DNA from 3 places in the Streptomyces sp. DG2A-72 genome. Region 2 is predicted to be linked to each of the others. Evidence: predicted binding sites of a transcription regulator. Region 2 holds the regulator's gene; each other region holds the start of a gene.
The links. The regulator HrcA, encoded in region 2, represses chaperone genes, less so after heat shock. The targets are predictions, from matches to a motif close to TTNGCACTCNGNNNNNCNGAGTGCNAA.
Positions count from the first base shown of each region.

Region 1 (3,274 bases), 1.2 Mb from region 2:
TCCAGGTCCAGCTTCTCGAAGACCGTGGAGGCCTGGAGCAGGGCCACGCCACCACCGGCGACGATGCCCTCCTCGACGGCCGCCTTCGCGTTGCGAACGGCGTCCTCGATGCGGTGCTTGCGCTCCTTGAGCTCGACCTCGGTGGCGGCACCGGCCTTGATGACGGCCACGCCGCCGGCCAGCTTCGCCAGACGCTCCTGGAGCTTCTCGCGGTCGTAGTCCGAGTCGCTGTTCTCGATCTCGGCGCGGATCTGGTTGACCCGGCCGTTGACCTGGTCGGAGGAGCCGGCACCGTCGACGATGGTGGTCTCGTCCTTGGTGATGACGACCTTGCGGGCGCGGCCCAGGAGGTCCAGGGTCGCGTTCTCCAGCTTGAGGCCGACCTCCTCGGAGATGACCTCGCCGCCCGTGAGGATGGCGATGTCGCCGAGCATGGCCTTGCGGCGGTCACCGAAGCCCGGGGCCTTGACGGCGACGGACTTGAAGGTGCCACGGATCTTGTTGACGACCAGGGTCGACAGGGCCTCGCCCTCGACGTCCTCGGCGATGATCAGCAGCGGCTTGCCCGACTGCATGACCTTCTCCAGGAGCGGGAGCAGGTCCTTGACGGAGCCGATCTTGGAGTTGGCGATCAGGATGTACGGGTCGTCGAGCGACGCCTCCATACGCTCCATGTCGGTGGCGAAGTACGCCGAGATGTAGCCCTTGTCGAAGCGCATACCCTCGGTGAGCTCGAGCTCCAGACCGAAGGTCTGGGACTCCTCGACGGTGATGACGCCTTCCTTGCCGACCTTGTCCATCGCCTCGGCGATGAGCTCGCCGATCTGGGTGTCGGCGGCGGAGATGGAGGCCGTGGAGGCGATCTGCTCCTTGGTCTCCACGTCCTTGGCCTGCTCAAGGAGGGCACCGGAGACGGCCTCGACGGCCTTCTCGATACCGCGCTTGAGGGCCATCGGGTTGGCGCCGGCGGCTACGTTGCGCAGGCCCTCCTTGACCAGGGCCTGGGCGAGAACGGTCGCCGTGGTCGTACCGTCACCGGCGACGTCGTCCGTCTTCTTGGCGACTTCCTTGACCAGCTCGGCGCCGATCTTCTCGTACGGGTCCTCGAGCTCGATCTCCTTGGCGATGGAAACACCATCGTTGGTGATCGTGGGGGCGCCCCACTTCTTCTCGAGGACGACGTTCCGGCCCTTGGGGCCAAGGGTGACCTTGACGGCGTCGGCGAGCTGGTTCATCCCGCGCTCGAGACCGCGCCGTGCCTCCTCGTCGAACGCGATGATCTTGGCCATGTGAAGTGGTCCTCCCGGACTGGGGTGGATTGCTCCGGACCGCGCTGGCGCCCGCGACGGACGGCTCGCCGGCCTGTGGTTCCTTGCCCCACCCGGCCTGCGGGCCTCACCGACCCGGTCCTGGTTGTCACTCTCACCTGCAGAGTGCTAACGCCAATGATTAGCACTCGCCCATGCCGAGTGCAAGCGCTCCTCAGTGATCCTCAGGCGCGGCAAGGGGTCCGGACATGCCGGAGGGCTCGCAACCCATGACTCCCCATGGGAAACGAGCCCTCCGAAGAAGAACAGAAGAACGTCGCTGCAGTCAGTCGGCGCGTGCTTCAGCTGGTCGCCAGACGGACCATGTCCGCCTGCGGCCCCTTCTGGCCCTGCGAGATCTCGAAATCGACTCGCTGACCTTCTTCCAGGGTGCGGTAGCCGTCCATCTGAATCGCGCTGTAGTGGACGAATACATCCGCACCACCGTCGACCGCGATGAAGCCGTACCCCTTCTCCGCGTTGAACCACTTGACGGTGCCCTGAGCCATGCCTAACTCCCCTATTACTGGCCCTTGCACAGATCCACACTTCGCGGATCCGGGTCAGACCTCACCCCCCACGGTTGGGGGCGTGCGCCGGAACGCGTCGACCGCGGCTGAATGTATCTGTCCAACTGCCGTCTGCAACAGGTCAATCGGACGAGAAATCTGGGCGCGATCGGTCGGCGAAATGCGGAGAATTTGTAAAAATCCAGGGCAAGTCGGACCCAATAAAAGGAGCGAATGACGCAAAAGGCCCGCGTACTTTGGCTACTTCTTGTCGGCCGTGCGGGCGGAACTCATATGCGCCCGGCATGAAAGCGCGAGCAGGTTCCCCAACTGTACCGTGCTCAACCATGGAGAATGGCCCCCTCCGCTTCTCTCACGGAGGGGGCCATTCGATGAACAATGCGTGATTCAGCCGCCCGCGACCGCCGGAATGATCGAGACACCGGCCCCGTCCGGCGTCGCCGTCTCCAGCCCCTGCTCAAAACGGACGTCGTCGTCATTGACGTACACATTGACGAACCGCCGCAGCTTCCCCTGATCGTCGAGGATGCGGGCGGCGATGCCGGTGTGGTTCTTCTCCAGGTCGGAGATCACGTCGGCGAGGGTCGCACCCTCGGCGGAAACCTCGGCCGCACCGCCGGTGTAGGTGCGCAGGATGGTAGGGATGCGGACGCTAACGCTCATGACTTGAACCTCCGGTCAGTACAGCGCCCCTTCAGGGGCGCGGGGAACTGCGCGACCAGCCCCCACCGGCCCGCAGACGAAATCAAATGGGACGGGCCCTAGCCCAGACCCGCCTCCCGGAACGAGTCCAGGTTGGGACGAATGGTCGCAGTCAGCCCCGTGCCGGCAACCGCGTCAAGGGTCTTGAGACCATCACCGGTGTTGAGGACGACCGTGGTGAGAGTCGGGTCGAGAACACCGTCCTCGATGAGCTTCTTCGTGACGCCCACTGTCACCCCACCCGCGGTCTCGGCGAAAATACCTTCCGTCCGCGCCAGCAACTTGATCGCATCGACGACCTGCTCGTCCGTCACGTCTTCCACCGCACCGCCGGTACGGCGAGCAATGTCCAGGACATAAGGGCCATCCGCCGGGTTGCCGATCGCCAGCGACTTGGCGATCGTGTTCGGCTTCTGCGGCCGGACGACGTCGTGGCCGCCCTTGAAGGCGATGGAAACCGGCGAGCAGCCCTCGGCCTGCGCGCCGAAGATCTTGTACGGCTTGTCCGCTACGAGCCCGAGCTTGATCAGCTCCTGCAGACCCTTGTCGATCTTCGTGAGCTGCGAGCCGGAGGCGATCGGCACCACGAGCTGGTCGGGCAGCTGCCAGCCGAGCTGCTCGCAGATCTCGTACGCCAGGGTCTTGGACCCTTCCGCGTAGTACGGCCGCAGGTTGACGTTGACGAAACCCCAGCCCTCGCCGGCCGGGTCGCCGATCAGCTCGGAGCAGAAGCGG
Region 1 covers NZ_JASTLC010000001.1:4,533,613-4,536,886, forward strand. The annotation lists gene groL (chaperonin GroEL) at 1-1,289, opposite strand, end outside; gene QQY66_RS21355 (cold-shock protein) at 1,610-1,816, opposite strand; gene QQY66_RS21360 (MoaD/ThiS family protein) at 2,225-2,500, opposite strand; gene thrC (threonine synthase) at 2,599-3,274, opposite strand, start outside.
Region 1: groL (chaperonin GroEL) is a predicted target of HrcA. The motif match lies at 1,450-1,476, and genes of this name have one in related genera.

Region 2 (3,274 bases):
GCGGGCGACACGCGCGCGTGCGCCGGGGACGGCGACGGAACCGGATGCGGTACGGGTGGGACGTACAGGACCGGCCGCAGGCTTCACCAGGGTCACCACTCGGCCCTCCAGGAGGAAGCCCCGCGGTTCCAGGGGAAACACACGGTGCTTGCCGAAGCGGTCCTCCAGGGTCACCGTGCCCGCCTCGCAGCGGATCACCGCGCCGCAGAAACCGGTGCCGGGTTCCTCGACCACCAGGCCGGGCTCCGCCGGGACCTCGGGGACGGGCTTGGGCTTCTTCCACGGCGGGGTCAGGTCCGAAGAGTACTGGCGCATTCGGATGACGATAGGAGAAGCCGGAGGGGTGTGGTCACGACACGCCGAATTCGCGCGCGAGCGCGTTCCGCTGCGCGCGGACGAACGCCGCGTCCACCACCGCTCCGTGACCGGGCACATACAGCGCGTCCTCGCCGCCGAGGTCCAGCAGACGATCAAGTGCCGCGGGCCAGTGGGTCGGTACGGCGTCGGCGCCCGCCTGCGGCTCCCCGGACTCCTCGACCAGATCGCCGCAGAACACGACCTCCGGATCGCCGGGGACGAGGACCGCGAGGTCGTGGGCGGTGTGGCCCGGACCCACGTTGGCGAGGAGGACCTGCCGGCCGCCGCCCAGGTCGAGGGTCCACTCGCCGGAGACGTGATGGCGGGGCGGGGTGAGGGCCTGCACCGCCTCGTCCGCCAGGCCGGCGTCCAGTCCGTGGCGTACCGAGTCCGTACGCAGTTCCTCGCGCCCGGTGTGCGAGTACGCCGTGTCGATGCCCACCGCGCCGTACAACTCCGCGCCCGCGAAGGCCCCCGCCCCGAAGACGTGATCGAAGTGCGGGTGGGTGAGCGCGAGATGAGTCACACGGTGGCCGGCGAGCTCCTGCGCCCCCGCACGCACGCGTGCGCCCTCAGGGAGGCTCGACCCGGCGTCGATCACCAGGGCCGCGCCGGCCCCGACGACCAGCCCCACCGTGCAGTCCCACACCGGCAGCCGGCACCGCCCGACCCCGGCCGCCAGCCGCTCCCACCCCAGCTCTTCCCAAGTCACGCTCATACGGCGACGCTAGCCGTACGACGCCGTCCTTGCCCCGTGAGTGCCTGACCGCCGTACACTGGGCCGGGGAACTCTGGCACTCGGAAGCGAAGAGTGCCAGGCGAGGCGCCGAGAGGACGACTTCTGGAGGTGTGCGCAGATGCTGAGTGAACGCAGGCTTCAGGTGCTGCGCGCCATCGTCCAGGACTACGTCGGCACGGAGGAGCCGGTCGGCTCCAAGGCGCTCACCGAGCGGCACAACCTCGGTGTCTCCCCGGCGACCGTGCGCAACGACATGGCAGCCCTGGAGGACGAGGGGTTCATCGCCCAGCCGCACACCAGCGCCGGGCGCATCCCCACGGACAAGGGCTACCGCCTCTTCGTCGACAAGCTGGCCGGCGTCAAGCCGATGAGCGCGCCCGAGCGGCGTGCCATTCAGAACTTCCTCGACGGGGCCGTCGATCTCGACGATGTGGTGGCGCGGACCGTGCGGCTGCTCGCGCAGCTGACGCGGCAGGTCGCCGTCGTGCAGTACCCCTCGCTCACCCGCTCCACCGTGCGGCACGTGGAACTGCTCTCGCTCGCTCCCGCGCGCGTGATGCTCGTGCTGATCACGGACACCGGGCGGGTCGAGCAGCGGATGGTCGACTGTCCGGCGCCGTTCGGCGAGGCCTCTCTCGCCGATCTGCGCGCGCGGCTCAACAGCCGGGTCGCCGGACGCCGGTTCTCCGATGTCCCGCAGTTGGTCGAGGACCTGCCCGAGGGCTTCGACCACGAGGACCGCGGCACGGTCTCGACGGTGCTCTCCACGCTTCTGGAGACCCTCGTCGAGGAGAACGAAGAGCGGCTGATGATCGGCGGCACCGCCAATCTCACCCGCTTCGGGCATGACTTTCCCCTCACGATCCGGCCGGTGCTAGAGGCGCTGGAGGAGCAGGTCGTGCTCCTCAAGTTGCTTGGTGAGGCCGGGGATTCGGGCATGACCGTACGCATCGGTCATGAGAACGCCTACGAGGGACTCAACTCCACGTCCGTCGTGTCGGTCGGCTACGGTTCGGGCGGCGAGGCAGTCGCCAAGCTCGGCGTGGTCGGACCGACCCGCATGGATTACCCGGGAACGATGGGAGCGGTACGCGCAGTGGCACGGTACGTCGGACAGATCCTGGCGGAGTCGTAAGTGGCCACGGACTACTACGCCGTTCTCGGCGTGCGCCGCGACGCGTCGCAGGAAGAGATCAAGAAGGCCTTCCGGCGGCTCGCACGCGAGCTGCACCCGGACGTCAATCCGGATCCGAAGACCCAGGAGCGGTTCAAGGAGATCAACGCCGCTTACGAGGTGCTGTCGGACCCGCAGAAGAAGCAGGTCTACGACCTCGGCGGCGACCCGCTGTCCCAGGCCGGCGGCGCCGGTGGCGCGGGCGGCTTCGGCGCGGGCGGCTTCGGGAACTTCTCGGACATCATGGACGCGTTCTTCGGTACGGCGTCCCAGCGCGGCCCGCGGTCGCGTACGCGGCGCGGCCAGGACGCGATGATCCGGCTGGACGTCGAGCTGGACGAGGCGGCCTTCGGCACGACCAAGGACATCCAGGTCGACACGGCGATCGTCTGCACCACCTGTAGTGGTGAGGGCGCGGCGCCGGGGACCTCCGCGCAGACGTGTGACATGTGCCGCGGTCGCGGTGAGGTGTCTCAGGTGACGCGGTCCTTCCTGGGCCAGGTCATGACCTCGCGTCCGTGCCCGCAGTGCCAGGGCTTCGGGACCGTGGTCCCCACGCCGTGCCCGGAGTGCGCCGGCGACGGGCGCGTACGGTCCCGCCGTACGCTCACGGTCAAGATCCCCGCCGGTGTCGACAACGGCACCCGCATCCAGCTCGCGGGCGAGGGCGAGGTCGGCCCCGGCGGCGGCCCCGCCGGTGACCTGTACGTCGAGATCCACGAGCTGCCGCACTCGCAGTTCCAGCGGCGCGGCGACGATCTGCACTGCACGGTCACGCTCCCGATGACCGCGGCGTCCCTCGGTACCAAGGTCCCGCTGGAGACGCTGGACGGCCTGGAGGAGGTCGACATCCGGCCCGGCACCCAGTCCGGCCAGTCGATCCCGCTGCACGGCCGGGGCGTCACGCATCTGCGCGGCGGCGGCCGGGGCGACCTGATCGTCCACGTCGAGGTCCAGACCCCGACCAAGCTCGACCCCGAACAGGAACGCCTACTCCGCGAACT
Region 2 covers NZ_JASTLC010000001.1:3,284,601-3,287,874, reverse strand. The annotation lists gene QQY66_RS15670 (DUF3097 domain-containing protein) at 1-315, opposite strand, end outside; gene QQY66_RS15665 (MBL fold metallo-hydrolase) at 350-1,075, opposite strand; gene hrcA (heat-inducible transcriptional repressor HrcA) at 1,215-2,231, shown strand; gene dnaJ (molecular chaperone DnaJ) at 2,232-3,274, shown strand, end outside.

Region 3 (3,274 bases), 3.0 Mb from region 2:
TCAGCTCCACCTCGGTGGCGGCGCCGACCTTGATCACGCACACGCCGCCGGCCAGCTTCGCAAGGCGCTCCTGGAGCTTCTCGCGGTCCCAGTCGGAGTCCGTGGTCTCGATCTCGGCCTTGATCTGCGCGATGCGGCCCTCGACGCCGCCCTTCTCACCGGCACCGTCGACGATCGTGGTGTCGTCCTTGGTGACGGTGACGCGGCGGGCGGAGCCGAGGACGTCCAGACCGGCCTGGTCGAGCTTGAGGCCGACCTCCTCGGAGATGACGGTGGCGCCGGTGAGGACGGCCATGTCCTCCAGCATCGCCTTGCGGCGGTCGCCGAAGCCGGGGGCCTTGACGGCCACCGCGTTGAAGGTGCCGCGGATCTTGTTCACGACGAGGGTGGAGAGGGCCTCGCCCTCCACGTCCTCGGCGATGATCAGCAGCGGCTTGGAGGAGTTGGACTGGATGACCTTCTCCAGCAGCGGCAGCAGGTCCTGGATGGACGAGATCTTGCCCTGGTTGATCAGGATGTACGGGTCGTCGAGGACGGCCTCCATACGCTCCTGGTCGGACACCATGTACGGCGACAGGTAGCCCTTGTCGAAGGCCATGCCCTCGGTGAAGTCCAGCTCCAGACCGAAGGTGTTGGACTCCTCGACGGTGATGACACCGTCCTTGCCGACCTTGTCCATCGCCTCGGCGATCAGCTCGCCGACCTGCTGGTCCTGGGCGGACAGCGCGGCGACGGCTGCGATGTCGGACTTCTCGTCGATCGGACGCGCGGTGGCGAGGAGTTCCGCGGAGACCGCGGCGACGGCGGCGTCGATGCCCTTCTTCAGGGCGGCCGGGGAGGCGCCGGCGGCGACGTTCTTCAGGCCCTCGCGGACCAGCGCCTGGGCCAGCACGGTGGCGGTGGTGGTGCCGTCACCAGCGATGTCGTTGGTCTTGGTCGCCACCTCCTTCACCAGCTGCGCGCCGAGGTTCTCGTACGGGTCCTCGATCTCTACCTCGCGGGCGATCGTGACACCGTCGTTGGTGATGGTGGGTGCGCCGAACTTCTTGTCGATGACGACGTTGCGGCCCTTGGGGCCGATCGTCACCTTGACCGTGTCGGCAAGCTTGTTGACGCCGCGCTCGAGGGCGCGACGGGCGTCCTCGTCGAACTTCAGGATCTTCGCCATGGGAGCGGTTCAGCCCTCTCGGAAAACGTGGGTGAAACGAACTGCGCCCCTGACGCCCGGCTTCATAAGTTCGCGGGGGCCCGGGGCGCAGCTCAAAAGCAAGTGTGCTTCGTTGATCTACTTCTCGATGATCGCGAGCACGTCGCGAGCGGAGAGCACCAGGTACTCCTCGCCGTTGTACTTCACTTCGGTGCCGCCGTACTTGCTGTACAGCACGATGTCGCCGGTCTTGACGTCGAGCGGCAGGCGCTCGCCGTTCTCGAAGCGGCCCGGGCCCACGGCCAGGACGACGCCCTCCTGGGGCTTCTCCTTGGCGGTGTCCGGAATGACCAGGCCAGAGGCCGTGGTCTGCTCGGCGTCCAGCGGCTGGACCACAATGCGGTCCTCGAGCGGCTTGATGGCAACCTTGGAGCTGGCGGTCGTCACGATCCGACCTCCCCCTTCGGAGATCTCACGGGGTTAACTGTCTGAGGTGGCGACCAGGTCGATCCGTCGTCGCGGGTGCCGGACCTGCCCGTCGCTTGTTGGCACTCTCCTCTGCCGAGTGCCAGACCAGAGACTATGACGGGGTTAGCACTCGGTCAAGCGGAGTGCCAATGCCTGCGGCGCGTCGGCGGAGTCTTGTGGACGTCCGTTGCCTGGAACCCGGCGTCGGGTTTCCTGGGGGCTGCGCCCCCCAGACCCCCCGCTTCGCCCTGAACGGCCTCGTCCTCAAACGCCGGACGGGCTGAGTCGCCTACAAGTAATCCTCAAGCCGCCCCACCCTCAGCCCTGCCCCCTCCACCCGCCGCAGCACCCGTTCCGTTCGCTCCCACAGGGGTGGGCCGGTCGGGTCGTCCGGGCCGATGAGGATGATGTCGCCGGGGTGGAGGGGGGCGTCGTCGGAGTCGGCGGAGGTCCACAGGACGATCGCCGAGAGGCCGCAGTCGGCGGTCGCGTGCAGGGTCGTCATGTCGTAGCGGCCGTGGGGTGGGCGGAAGAGGCGGGGGCGGATGCCGAAGCGGGACTTGAGTTTGTCCTGCTGGCCGCAGATCTCGGCGCGCTGGCCGGCGTAGGGCAGGCCGGGCAGGGCGGTGTGGTCGAGGGTGTGGTTCTGGATGCTCGCGCCGACCGACTGCAGGCGCGCGAAGTGGCCGTAGCCCGGACCCACGACGCTGTCGGTGAGGAACATGCTGACCGGGAGCCGCCGTTCGCGGACCATGTCGACGAAGCGGGGGTCCTTCTCCGCGCCGTCGTCGTAGGTCAGGAAGACGACCCTGTCTTTGGTGCGGACCCGGTCCACCACGGGCGGCAGACCCCGGTCCGCCTCCGGGCCGTGCGGGCTCACCCGTCCGGCCGCTTTCTGGCCGAGGCGTTCGATGGGGTCGACGGACTGGGCGCAGCCGGTGAGCAGCGCGGCGGTCAGCGCCAGCGCCCCGGCCGCGCGCAGCCTCACAGGTAGTCCTCCAGGCGTGCCACGGCGTACCCCTTCGCCGTGACCTTCTCCAGGAACCGTCGGACCATGTCCGGCATCGTGCCCTTCCAGTCGTCCTTACCGCGGAAATGGCTGAGAACGATGTCGCCGGGATGAAGGTCACGGTCCCACTCGCGGTAGTCCCAGTGGTCGGCGAAGACCTCCTCGTTCCACAGGGGCGCGTACTTGATGCCGCAGGCCTTCGCGGCGTACAGGGTGTCCGCGTTGTAGTTGCCGAAGGGCGGGCGGAAGAGGGTCGGGCGGGTGCCGTAGTGCTTCTCGATGACGTTCTGCATGCCGCAGATCTCGCGCTTCTGGCGGGAGTACGACAGGCCCGGCATGTAGGGGTGGTGGAGGGTGTGGTTGTTCAGGCTCGCCCCCGCCCGCTGCATGCGCTTGAAGTAGCGGTAGTCCTCCTTCACCAGGTAGTCGCTGAGGAACGCGGTGTACGGGACCCGCAGTTCGCGCATCATGCGCAGGAACGCCGGGTCCTTCTCGGCGCCGTCGTCGATCGTGAGGAAGACGATCTTCTGCCGGGTGGGGATGGTGGTGAAGACCGGCGGAAGGTCGTCCTCCTCATGGCCGTCCACCTCGAAGCCCGCGCGGGTCTTGATCTCCGGTTTCACGGCCGGGGGCGGCGGGGCCGTCAGGGG
Region 3 covers NZ_JASTLC010000001.1:6,241,271-6,244,544, reverse strand. The annotation lists gene groL (chaperonin GroEL) at 1-1,168, opposite strand, end outside; gene groES (co-chaperone GroES) at 1,286-1,594, opposite strand; gene QQY66_RS29845 (polysaccharide deacetylase family protein) at 1,905-2,603, opposite strand; gene QQY66_RS29840 (polysaccharide deacetylase family protein) at 2,600-3,274, opposite strand, start outside.
Region 3: groES (co-chaperone GroES) is a predicted target of HrcA. The motif match lies at 1,739-1,765, and genes of this name have one in related genera.